3 regions of the Cetobacterium sp. ZOR0034 genome follow, and region 1 is predicted to be linked to each of the others. Evidence: riboswitches for the same ligand, from Rfam matches in the RefSeq annotation. Region 1 holds a riboswitch; each other region holds the start of a gene.

Region 1 (4,536 bases):
AATGTATGAATTTTTTAGAAAGTTTAAAAGGTGCTATACAGAATTTAAGAGGCAATAAAGTCAGATCATTTTTAACTATGCTCGGAATTATAATCGGAATCTCTTCTGTTATAACAATGTCTGCTATTGGAAAAGGTGGACAACAAAATATAACTGGAGATTTAAAAGAGGGCGGATATGGAAAATTTACAATCTCAGTTGATAAAGATGATGAAGAGTTTAGATGGAAATATCTTTTAGAACCAGAGATAATAGAAAGTTTAAAATCAACTAATCTTTTTAAAAATGTAAGTGCAAATATAAGTACTAGAGTTTTTATTGAAGTGGGGCGTAGACGTGAGATGATACAGCTCACTGCAACTACTCCAGACTATGAGAAAATTGACAAAGCTGAATATCTTTACGGTAGAGCTTTTCTTCCATTTGAATATGAAAAAGGTGAGAAAATCTTAGTGATAGATAATCTTACCGCTAAAAGTCTTTTTGGTAGTTCAGAAAATGCTGTTGGAAATGAGATGTCTTTTGCTATTGGAAGAAAAAATAGCCCTATCACTTATAAAATTGTTGGAGTTTTTAAAAATCCATTAGAAGAACTTGTGAAAGTTATGGGTGGACAAAGAATCCCTAGATTTATGAGAACCCCACTTAACACGTATGATAAAGTTTATAATCTATCTACAGGAGGATATAACTCTATAATTGTAGAATCTAAAAACCCTGAAGAGTTAGCTACTGATATGAGTGCTGCTAATAAAGTTTTAGAGGATATTAGCGGAGTTAAAGGACTATATCAAGTTGAAACTATGAGTAATGCTGCTGCTTCATTTGATAAAATTCTAAGTACTTTAAATCTATTTATAACTTTTGTTGCTGGTATCTCACTTTTTGTTGGTGGAATCGGAGTTATGAATATAATGTTAGTTAGTGTTATTGAAAGAACAAAGGAGATCGGAATAAGAAAAGCAATTGGTGCTACAAACAAAGATATACTAATTCAATTTTTAATGGAGTCTGTTATTTTAACAGGAATCGGTGGAGTTGTAGGTGTAGTTATTGGAGTTTCGTTAGCTCTTATAATTGGATACTTTGTAAATATCCCTCCAGTATTTTCGATATTTTCAATATCATTAGCACTCGGAGTTTCAACATTCATAGGAGTTATCTTCGGAGTCACACCAGCTAAAAAGGCTTCACAACTTAATCCTATAGATGCTTTAAGAGCTGAATAACTTAAAAAAATAAACCCCGTATAGTTAAAAACTAAAACGGGGTTTTATCTTTTTATTTTTTATCAACTAAAATAGATTCAAAATTTTCTAAATCAATATGACAATAACCATTTGGATTTTTCTTTAAATAATTTTGATGATATTCTTCTGCCAAATAAAAATTTTCCAAAACTTTTATCTCAATTTGAATTTTTTCAGAATAACTTTGCTGTAGAATTAATATCTCCTTATCAATTATTGATTTATCATTTAAATCAGTATAATAAATCCCTGTTCGATACTGTGTTCCTCTATCATTACCCTGTTTGTTTAAACTAGTTGGATCAATAATTCTAAAATAATATTTCAAAAGTAGAGGTAAATCTATAATATTTCTATCATAAATCACTTTTACTGTTTCGGCATGACCTGTATGTCTGTATATAACATCTTCATAGCTTGGATTTTCTGTAGAACCATTAGCATAACCTGAAACAACATCTATCACTCCAGATATTTTTTTCATATAGGCCTCTACTCCCCAAAAACATCCTCCGGCTAAATAAATCTCATGAATATTTAAGTTTGAATCGATATTTTTAATTTTCATAAAATCACCTCATCTACATTATATACAAAATTTGTTAATTTTAATACTAAATATCTTTACTTTTTGCATATCCAGCTTTTTTTTCTATAATATCAATACTTCTATGCTTTTCTAAAAATTTTGCATTCCCTACAAACATATCTTGAATTTCAGGAATCTCTCCTAAAGGAGTTAATTTTACTTTTACTTTGAATCCCTCTTTCTCTAAGTTTTCTTTCCAATCTCCAGCTATATCATTTTTTGCATGATCTCCAGCTACAAACATCATAGGCATTAAGACAACTTCTTTCTTTCCAGCTTTTTTCAATTGTCTCACAACAGTTTCAAAAGTTGGATATCCTTCAACTGTTCCCACATAAATTGGTTCATTCATATCTTTTGCCATATAGTCAAACATTGCATAAGCTGAAGTAGCAGAATTATATGTTCCATGTCCTACTAAAACTACTCCTTCTCTTTTCCCTAGAGGTGCTGCTATTTTCATTATCGCCTTTATTGCGTCTTCATAATGATGTGGATCTGTTAGAAGTGCATCCCCTATTCTCAAATTATTAAAATCTTTTGAATGAAGTAAAACCTCTCTTTTTATTGACTCCATTTCCACACCATCTATTATATTTGTTGGTTGTATAATAACATTTTTATACCCTTGTTTTTTTAATGAAGTCAAAACTTCACTCGGATTATACTTCTTTATTCCCTCGTTAGCCTCTACTCTTTTAGCAACAATTCTCGAAGTATAAGCCTCAAAAACATCAGCTTTTCCTTCAAAAGCCTTAATTGCTTTTTGATTGATTCTATCGATTGTTTTAGCTCTCGTGTCTTTATGTGTAGTTCCAAAATGTGTCATAATTATAGCACTTTTTCCCCCTGTATAAAAATTTGAGTCCTCAAAAGCATCTTCACCATGAGCTAGAATTAATGCTGATGACAAACAAAATAGTGATAATAATAATTTTTTCATAAAAATAACCTCCCAAATATAATTTTAAATTTGAGAGAAGAGCTTAAACTCTTCTCCGTCCTCGCAGATTATAATGGCAGGTCTCCTGACTCAGATTCACTTTACTCATATTCCTTCCCAAATTTTAAAATAAAAATTCAGTGGATTAATCTATTTTCATCCTCTTTACAGTGGCGGGACCGTTTAAGCTTTTCACTCAATTCCCTTTTAATCTTTCGAACCATTACAGAGGTATATTATCATTACATTGTATTTTTTTCAATCATTCTATAAAAAAAGAATACTCCGTGAGCTATATATATATTATGTTGATATTTAAATATCTATTTTCTTTTATTCTTATAAAAATATACAATATATATTCTAGACACTAAAGCTCCGATTAATGCTGCAAAAAAGTTATAACCATTGTTTTGTGCCAAGAAATAAAAACCCCCTAAAAGAATAATAATTCTCACTAGAGATGTGATAAATATAAATAATGACGGATTTTTAAATCTTTTACTTTCATTTACTCCAAAATCTAGACTATAAAAAAATAAAAACCCTAAAACAATCCCACCTACAAATGCAATAACCATCCTACTCATCTCCTTATATTTAAAGAATTTACACCATTAATTCCATATTTTTATTTACTGTAAAATAAACAACTTTCCTTGCAATTAATCTACATTTTAAAATATACAATAAAAGTATTTGACTTTTTTTATTTTTTGTTATATTATTTTAATACAGTCTTTATATTTTGGCAAAATAAGGGAAACCTTATGACGCAAAGCTACAGGGTCTTTTAAATGACAGCCAGCTACACTTTATAGTGTAGTTGGTTTTTTTGTTTTTATTAGGAGGGAATTAATGAGAAAAATTTTAATGTTAAGCACTTTATTTGGGGTGGTGTCTCTAAATCTTTTATCAAATGAAGGACAGTCTAATCAAGCAATAATGCAGATTAATGCTAAGGTTTTAAAACCGCTAACAGTAAAAGCTGATAAAGATCTAGAGTTCGGCGATATTTTACCTGGAACTTTCAATCAAGCTTTTTCTAGTTTCTCGCTTCAAGGAGAATCTAATTCGAAAGTTAGAATAACTTTTGAAGGTGTAAAATCTGAAGGAGATAGTTTTAGAGTTCCTTTAAAAAATGGGAATAATACTTTCACAATTTTATTTAATTGTACTCAAATAAATAAACCTGGTGAATGGATTACTCCTGGAAATGATGTTATTGAATTATCTGACTCAGGAAAACAGATTCTGAATATTGCTGCTTCGACTGATGTAAGTCGTGACCAAGCTCCGGGAATATATTCAGGGAATTTCACTTTAAAAGCTCATTATAATTAATTGTCATAATCAAATTCACAATAAAAGACATCCTTCATAACAGTATAATTACTATTACAAAGGATGTCTTATTTTTATCTTTCAGCTCTTATTTCGCTTACAACTTCTAATAAAAACTTCTTACATTGATCATTTTTTATTGTATAATAAACCTCGTGTAATTCGTGTGATGGAAACTCTGCTAATAAAATATTCATAGCCATTCTATCTCTATAAATATCACTTCTATTTAAGCTTCTCTCTATTCTTCTTAGACTCTCTTCATCTTCTTCTAAAAGATTATCTACAATTGTATTTGCATTTTTTATCATAATATCTAGATTTGTTAATCTATCTCTACGATTTCTGACTTTGTTCTTCTCATAAAACTTCTTTCCTTTGTTTAACTCTTCTAAAAGACCAAAAAGATT
Region 2 (4,536 bases), on a different contig from region 1:
TACAACAACGGAAATAAGAAGAGATAAATCTAAAAATTCATGAATTTTTTTAATATCCTTTTTTCCCCAAAGTTGTGACATAAAGATAGAGGCACCCATACCAACTCCAGCAACTGAGTAGAAGAAAATCATATAAAATTGATTGGATAATCCAACAGCAGCAATTTCGCTTTCTCCGAGTTTTCCAACCATGATGTTGTCTAATAAGTTTAATGATGCCGTAATCAAACTTTGTAAAATGATTGGAATGGCTAGAGCCATTAACATTTTGATAAAGCTTTTTTCAAATTTAAATTTTTGAATCATATAACACTCCTTTTGTAAATTAAAGAGCAGATGGGTTATAAGCTGCCCATCTGCTCTTTTTATTTGTAATTATTATTTTTTCTTTTTTGCTTTGGTTTTAATTTTTTTCTTTGGTTTTCTAACGCTTCTTTCATCTTTATATTCAACATAAGATTTGATATGTTTATATTTCTCTATTAAAAGAGGGTTTTTAGCTACTGAGAATCCAAATTGTCCAATAGGTTTTTTAGACATTGGGAAATACTCTCCGTGGCAATAGTTTATTAAGTTAGCCCATTCGAAGTGAATCTTTCCCTTTTCATCGATTATATTTTTATTTATATGAGATCCAACAACCTCAGCTAAAAATAAATCATGAGTTCCTAGAGGTATGATTTGTTTAACTTTACATTCAATGTTTATAGGAAAATCCTCGATATAGGGTGAATTTACATGATGTCCTGGCTTTGAAGTTAAACCAAGATGTTTTATTTTATCGACATCTCTACCAGATATAACTCCACAATAGTCGGTTTCTCTAACTTGGAAAGTATTTGGAAGATTAACGGTAAACTCCATAGTTTCTTTTATATATTCATATGATAATCTTTCAGGTCTAATTGAAATTGAAAGCATAGGTGGGTTTGTACAGATAGTACCAGTCCATGCAACGGTAAAAGCATTTTCTTTACCATCTTTATTTTTAGATGTAATAACTACAGCTGGAACAGGATTTAAAACTACACTTCCTTTAAATAGTTCTTTAGTCATTTTGATTCCTCTTTCTTTAAATGTTTTATCTTATCTTTTTATTATACATCAATAATTATTCGATGTCTAGTTTCTGAAAGTAAAAAAAAGCTTGTAAAATTAAAAGAAACATTATATTAATATAGAATACTAAAAATAAAAAAGAGGTGAAAAAATGAAAAGATTAAGATGTGATGTTGGATTTGCGGATAGTTTATTGTTTTTATTAGGGTGGACACTATTAGTTGTAATAACTTTTGGATTGGCTTCACCATTCTTTTTATTCTCACTAATAAAGTTTATGATTAATAAAACTGTAATAGTGGAAGAGTAATAGATAGTTAAAAGGAGTGAATGAAATGAAAAAGATATTAATTGTATCAATATTTTCAGTTTTAATTTTATCAGGTTGCTCTAATGTAGGTTCTAATACAATAGGCTCAACAACAGTTGGTGCAGGAGCGGGAGCATTGCTAGGGCAAGCTATCGGTGGAGATAGTAAGGCTACACTTTTAGGAGCCGGAATAGGTGCAGCGGCAGGAGCATTAGTTGGATCAGTTCAGGATCAAACTCAAACGATAAAAGATGTGAATCAGCAACCGTATTACCAGCAACAACCACAATATACTCAGCCACAATATAATAACCAATATAATAATCAGCAAAATACAAAACCGTATTATAGTCAACCGTATTAAAAGATTAAAGAGCCTTCAATTGAAGGCTCTTTTTGTTATAATCTCTAACACAAATGACTAAAGATAGGTTTAAATGCATTATTTTAGTTTTGTTTATAAACGATAAATTTTAAAAATGATTGACTTGTACATTATCATTATGTATAATTATGATAAATATGTATAGTATTAATGGTTCAAGAAGTTGATTAAAAGGAAAGATGAGTGAAAATCTCACACGGTCCCGCCACTGTAAGGAGGACGAAATTAGACTAAGCCACTGTAATTTTATGGGAAGGCCTAAGAGTAGGATGAATCTGAGTCAGGATATCTGCCATCAATATTTTAAGAAAATATAAAATCTGCGGTGAACAGATTTATATTTAGATTTGTTTACATTCAATTCTAATTATAAAAATTTTATTCACTTTCGCACTTTTATATTTCCGCTAAACTTCAATTAAAGTTAGGAGAAAGATATATGAAACATAAGAATATAATGGTTGTTGGGACATCTTCAGGAGCAGGGAAGAGCATAACAGTAACGGGCTTATGTAGAGCATTTTTTAAAGACGGACACGCGGTATTACCTTTTAAATCTCAAAACATGGCACTGAACTCTTATATAACAAAATCTGGGCATGAAATGGGAAGAGCTCAAGCTGTACAAGCTGTAGCTTGTGAAGTGGATGCTCACTATACTATGAATCCTATTTTACTAAAACCAACTGGCGATAGAAGAATTCAGGTTATTGTAAATGGAAAATCTATCGGAAACATGGGTGGATTAGAGTATGGAAGTTATAAAACAGAGTTAAAAAAAGATATAATGCTTGCATATGATTATATAAAAAATAACAGTGAAATATGTGTTGTTGAGGGAGCTGGTAGTCCTGTTGAATTAAATATAAAGCAAGATGATATAGTTAATATGGGGTTAGCTGAGATGATAGATGCGCCTGTTATTTTAGTTGCAGACATTGATAGAGGTGGAGTCTTTGCTTCAATTTATGGGACAATTTGCTTGATGGAACCAGATGAAAGAGCTAGAGTAAAAGGTGTGATTATAAATAAGTTTAGAGGAAATGTTGATATATTAAAACCAGGGTTAAGTAAAATCGAGGAGCTAACAGGAGTTCCAATCTTAGGAGTTATGCCATACTTTGAACTAGACATAGAGGATGAGGATGGTGTTACAGAGAAGTTTAATAAAATAAAAAATAAAAAAGGTGAGATAAATATTTCGGTTATAAAATTGAAACATATATCAAACTTTACAGATATAGATGCTCTTTCAATAAATGAGGATGTAAATATAAAATATATTACATCAGCTCATGAATTAGGAGATGAAGATTTAATAATAATTCCAGGGTCTAAAAATACCATAGATGATTTGAAAGATATAAAAGAGAAAGGGATCGCTCAAGAGATTATAAAGCTTTCTAGAAGAGGCATTCCTATTGTGGGGATATGCGGAGGGTTTCAAATTTTAGGAGAGAGAGTTTTAGATCCGTATGGTATTGAAGGAGATATAAAGGAGCTACCTGGGTTAGGTCTTTTAGATATAGAAACTGTCATGGAAAAGGAAAAAGTTACAACTCAATACTCCGGAGTATTAAATGGTAACAGTGGTTTATTAGAAGGTATGGGAAGTATTTTTGTAAAGGGATATGAGATTCATCAAGGAGTTACATCTGGAAAAGAGATTTCGTGTACAGAGGATAATAGATTGATTGCAACAGTAAATGAAAATATATTTGGAACTTATCTACATGGAATTTTTGATAATACTGAGTTTTCTGATTTTATTTTAAATAAAATTAGAGAGAAGAAAGGTCTTGAAAAAAAAGAGTCTGAGATGGATTTTGATGAATATAGACTTCGTGAACTAGATAAATTAGAAGAAATATTTAGAGAGAATATAGACATGAAAGCTATTTATAAGATTTTGGAGGGCGAGGTATGAGCTTCACATTAAAATTTTTAATAGCGTATGTTTTAGATTTGATGTTTGGAGATCCGTATTGGTTTCCACATCCAGTTAGATTGATAGGTAACTATATAAATATAATAGAAAAAAATATCTATAAATTTAAAAATAAAAAATTTTGGGGAGCTATTATGGCTATAGTTGTTATAATTACAACGGCAATAGCTTCTTATTATATAGCTAAAAGCTCAGAATACTTAGAAATTTTCTTTCTTTATACAACTTTAGCAACAAAAAGTTTAGGAGCTGAAGGTATAAAAGTTTATAAAATTTTAAAAAGTGGCGATTTAGAAAGAGCTCAAAAAGAGCTATCATATCTTGTAAGTAGAGATACAGGCGAAATGGATGAGGTTCAAGTTGTGAGAAGTACAATGGAAACTATAGCTGAGAACTCTGTGGATGGGATAATAGCACCGATGTTTTATGCTTTTTTGGGAAGTTTAGTAATGATTGATGGAGTCTCTTTAGCATTACCTTTAGCTATGGGATATAAAGCTATAAATACTTTAGATTCTATGGTTGGATATAAAAATGAAAAGTATATTGATTTTGGAATGGCATCTGCAAAAATAGATGATCTCTTTAATCTTATACCAGCTAGATTATCAGGAGCTTTAATTATTCCAATAGCAACTTTTCTTTTGGGAATGGGAATGAAAAAACCTTTAAAGATATTTTTTAGAGATAGAAAAAATCATTCGAGTCCAAATTCTGGCCATCCAGAAGCAAGCTTTGCAGGAGCTATTGGGGTTCAGTTTGGAGGAAAGACTAGATATTTTGGAAAGCTTTATGAGAAGCCAACAATAGGAGATAAAATAAAAGAGTTTGAAA
Region 3 (4,536 bases), on a different contig from region 1:
CTTTAACAATATCATTAGAACTAATAAAGTTTAATATCTCTGCTTTTTCTTTTAAAGATATCAAAGAATAATCCCAATTACAACAACCACAACTATTACTCGTCTGATTACAAACTCTTTCACCGTTTGATTTTACAATTTTTTCTTTAGCTTCCTTTAAAATATTTCTCAGCCTCTTCATAACTACCTTAGAATTTATAAGTCGCTTCCAACGTATAAATTCTTCCATCCCCTCTATTATATTGTCTTATATCATCCCAATATCCCACATATGTTGCATATTTTTCATCAAACAAATTATTAACTCTTCCAGTTAATGTAAGAGATTCTAAAGGTTTATAAGACAATGAAATATCAACAGTTGCATAATCTCCTTGATCCTTTTTTCTGATATTTGTAGGATCATCCGAGTCAAAATATCTTCCATAGTAAATTACATCTGCGTTTCCAACTATTTTAGGTGTAAATTCATATCTTGCACCAAATCCCAATTTCCAATTAGGAATAAAAGGAACCTCTTTATCTTTTAAACTATCAAATTTAGAATCTTTTATTTTGTGATATATATATGTTATTGATGTATTTAAAGTAAGCTTTTCAAAATAATGTTCTGCAAAAATTTCTACACCGTATCTCTCAGTATCTCCAATATTATAATATGGGAAATTCGAATACTCCTCACCACTATAATAGATTTCATCTCTTGTCATCTTATAGAATGTTGACAAACTTATATATGTATCATTTATATAATCTTTCACACCAAACTCTATTGTATCTTGTGTTTGTGGGTTTAATTTTTCAGCATTTACTGTATAACGCATCTCTGATATTAACGGAGTTCTAAAATCTCTAGATAATTTTCCATAAACAACGCCTGATTCATTATAGGAATATCTCGTTTCCAAAGTGTAAGAATAGTCATTATACTTTGTCTTATTTTTAGTATCCCACTTCTCTTCTGGAATAGGTGATCTATTTCTAAAATAATAGTTATACTCTGCAGTATTGTATCTAACACCTTGTAAAAATGTAAATTTACCTCTTTTATTTTCATTCATTAAGAATATTCCATAACTATCTTTTGTTGAATCATCAATTCGTTTATCTTGTGGAGTCGCAATCTCTTTAGTTAAATCAGTTCCTAACATAAAATAATCACTCTCTGTATAGTTATGCTTTAATTGAATTTTCCCATAAAATTTTTCCTCATCATCTTTAGGAATTACGGTTCCTGTTTTTGGATTATGAGTTTCAAATTTCTTTTCATAAAAACCTAAATAAGAGTACAGTTGAGTTTTTTTATTCAAATCATATCTATATCCTAAGTAATAATCATTGCTATGTGATTCACCTCTTGAAATATTCCCCGGATTTCTACTATCATTTTCATAAATATCCTCTGGTACATCACCATCTTTAGCATATTTTTTTTCATCTCTTGTATATCTAAAGTCAATCTCTCCATCATTTAAATTATATTTTGTACTTAGCACAAAGTTCTTTCTTTTACTAAATATATCTCCATATTCATCGCCTCTTTTATCACTTCTTTGTAAGCTAGAGTTATATCCAATACTTGTTGCAATTTTTTCTGTCATTTTTGTATTCACACCAACACCAAATTTATTAGATTCATGACTTGATACAGATCCTGATATATGCCCTGAATAATTTTTCCCCTCTGAAAATGAATCAATTTTTTTTAATCTAATATTTACAATTCCTCCAATAGCTCCATCACCGTATAAAATCCCTCCACCGCCAGGAACAACTTCTACTCTTTCAATATTTGCTATTGGAATATTTGTTATCTGATCTCCTTTTATAGGTACTCCATCCAATGTTACTATGGTATTTTTTTCTGCATGAACAGGACTCCCTGCTCCACGCACATCAAATCTAATACTATCATAATAATGTGATACAATAACTCCAGGTGCCATCCTTACAATATCCACAAGATTTTGAGCCCCTTTTTCAACTATCTCTTCACTTGTTATAACTGTTATATTCGCTCCTGTTTCTTTGATATTGGTTTCAAAATTATCTGTGGTTATAACACTTTCTTCCAGTTTTATAATCCTCTCATCTAACTTTGAATAAGCCAAAGTTGTGTAAGTCAAAAGACTTAGCACCATGATTTTTCTATTCATTTTTCCTCCCTCGAAGTATCATCTTAAAAGTATCCTGACTCATTTCACCCTACTCGCACCTCTTCCCAAGTTACCTCAGTGAGCTTTTGTGCTTTCGTCAATGTTACAGTGGCGGGGCCGTAGTGGAATTTAACCACACTTCCATATTAAGATGTCATTTTTTAGTACTTCACATGTTAACACATCTTACTTAATATTTTCCAATATAATTTTTTTATAACAAAAACTTTATCTGTACATTTAAAATATAATAACAATTTAGGTATAATTTACAAAACCTTTCTAACTTGCCACAAATGCTTATTCCAATAATCATCAACCTCAGAGATAATCACCCCTCTAGAGGTTGATGCATGTAAAAATCTATTATTTCCTAAATAAACACCTACATGACGTATTTTTTTTCTACCAATTTTAAAAAATAACAAATCTCCAACTTCCCAGTGAGTTCTATTTTTTATTTTTTTCCCTTCTAAGGACATCTTTTCAGTTGTCCTAGGTAAACTAACTTCAAACTTCTGTTTATATAAGTGTTGCATAAGAGCTGAGCAATCTACTCCCGATTTAGTAGTTCCACCTAATCTATATTTAGTCCCCTTCCAATTGTTGTAAAAGCCTGAAATTTTAACTACTCTAACCTGTCTTTCTTTTTCACTAATTTTAGCTGATGAGCACCCTGTCAACAAGAGTAAGAACAAAATCATTATATTTATTAATATTTTTTTATTTCTTAACAAAATTTAATTCCACTCCACTTTTTGTAACTATTCGAATTCCATTTTCTGTTATTCTAACCTCTTGTGCTTCTTTTAAGTTTTTTAAATACCCTTGCTCTTGTAACATTAAATTTTCTGGTCCCATCATTCTAGTTGTACCTATTTCCCCCACAGAAATTTTATCTCCATCTATTTTATAAGTTGCAAAATATCTATTCACTCCAGAATTACCTACTATTTTTTCCTTCTGAAAAAAAACATCAATCTGACTTTCTTCAATTACATTCTCTAAACTGTAAGTATTATCGAGAACTTTTGATAACACATCTACCTTTTTAGCAAAACATCCTCCCATTAAAAAAATCGCAAACAAAACTAATACCAATTTCTTCATAATTTCACACCTCACCTTTTTTATTTAATAATATTTTATAAACTAATTTTCTATATAAAACTTTAAACGAACACTCTCTATAATATTTTCATTTTTATCAAAAATTTTATAATTAATTTCCGACCCTTGAATTAAATGATTTAACTTATCAATACAAATAGAAGCTCTTCCATTTTCAATTTTCATTCTTCCAAAATCTAAATCTATCTCTTCACTTTCTCCAAACTCATCTATCTCTTCTTCTATATCATTTACTTTTATTTTAAGACCACTATATTTTCCAGACAATACTCCCGTTTCCTCTAATAAATAATACCCTTGAACCTCTCTAAAATCATCAATATATATTTTTTGCCCAGGTATATACCATTTATCTAAGGCTATCGTCTTTGAAACTTCATTTTTCATAGCTAATATAAAAACTTTATCAATCAAAACCTTTTTTACTCTATTGTAACTAAGACTTAATACCTCTCCCTCAATTCTATAATTCATATTTAAATCCAAGTTTTGAGGCAACTCTAACCCTATATAAATCTCTTTCGTATCATTAAATATATCATCATTTAACTGCTCGATATAAATATTAGGATATACCTCTTTTAAAGGAACAATTCTAACATTTTCTAAACTTTCTTGCTTCTCTATATTTTCCTGAACGATTTTCAATGAAGCTTCTTTAGCTAAATTCAATTTTAGTCCTTCCGAATTTACCTTGTTTTTAGTTATTTCTAGATCATAATCATTCAAACCTATCTTTTTTATAATCAAATATTTTTTACCATACTCCTGTTTCTTCAAAATCGGAGTTTTATAATCAAAATCTAAATATATTTCAGGATTAAATTCAGGCATATTAATACTTAGTTTCAAAACTTCTTTTCTATCCGAATATTGATACTCTATCTCTAGTTCATATTTACCTTTTACCAAGTTCCACTGATCTACCATAAGTTCCATTTTTTGCCGATTCAAATTTTTCCATCTCAGATTTATAGTAAGTCCACCCAACTCTATATTTTCAACTGTAAAACTATACTGCTCCCACTCCACATTTTTTTGAAGTAAAACATTTCCATCTTTTTTTATAATAACTCTTTCCAAATCTTTTCCTATCGTTAAATTCTTCCCCACTATATCAACGCTTGAAAAATATCCCACTGTATTTGGATAAGTTGCTACTGGTACATCTGATAAAATCAAATAGTGTCCCTTTCCTAACAATGGTTCATTAGCTTTATAATTCAATGTTAACTCCTGAGTAATTGCA

What was found. A riboswitch is a leader RNA that binds a small molecule or an ion and turns the genes downstream of it on or off. The one in region 1 is predicted to bind cobalamin.
Region 2: another riboswitch for cobalamin. It lies ahead of L992_RS07345 (cobyric acid synthase); the one in region 1 lies ahead of L992_RS06780 (sirohydrochlorin cobaltochelatase).
Region 3: another riboswitch for cobalamin. It lies ahead of L992_RS12805 (TonB-dependent receptor); the one in region 1 lies ahead of L992_RS06780 (sirohydrochlorin cobaltochelatase).

Annotation. Positions count from the first base shown of each region.
Region 1 is NZ_JTLI01000029.1:18,979-23,514, forward strand. It holds gene L992_RS06765 (ABC transporter ATP-binding protein) at 1-9, shown strand, start outside; gene L992_RS06770 (ABC transporter permease) at 6-1,229, shown strand; partial or broken gene msrA (peptide-methionine (S)-S-oxide reductase MsrA) at 1,285-1,788, opposite strand; gene L992_RS06780 (sirohydrochlorin cobaltochelatase) at 1,865-2,782, opposite strand; cobalamin riboswitch at 2,840-3,022, opposite strand; gene L992_RS06785 (ATP synthase subunit I) at 3,106-3,363, opposite strand; cyclic di-GMP riboswitch class I at 3,523-3,598, shown strand; gene L992_RS06790 (DUF4402 domain-containing protein) at 3,641-4,126, shown strand; gene L992_RS06795 (hypothetical protein) at 4,201-4,536, opposite strand, start outside.
Region 2 is NZ_JTLI01000033.1:4,451-8,986, forward strand. It holds gene L992_RS07330 (MATE family efflux transporter) at 1-306, opposite strand, end outside; gene L992_RS07335 (flavin reductase family protein) at 379-1,056, opposite strand; gene L992_RS13490 (hypothetical protein) at 1,211-1,369, shown strand; gene L992_RS07340 (YMGG-like glycine zipper-containing protein) at 1,395-1,733, shown strand; cobalamin riboswitch at 1,889-2,066, shown strand; gene L992_RS07345 (cobyric acid synthase) at 2,194-3,681, shown strand; gene cbiB (adenosylcobinamide-phosphate synthase CbiB) at 3,678-4,536, shown strand, end outside.
Region 3 is NZ_JTLI01000113.1:3,736-8,271, forward strand. It holds gene L992_RS12800 (YkgJ family cysteine cluster protein) at 1-181, opposite strand, end outside; gene L992_RS12805 (TonB-dependent receptor) at 189-2,156, opposite strand; cobalamin riboswitch at 2,163-2,353, opposite strand; gene L992_RS12810 (NlpC/P60 family protein) at 2,426-2,893, opposite strand; gene L992_RS12815 (META domain-containing protein) at 2,880-3,266, opposite strand; gene L992_RS12820 (hypothetical protein) at 3,309-4,536, opposite strand, start outside.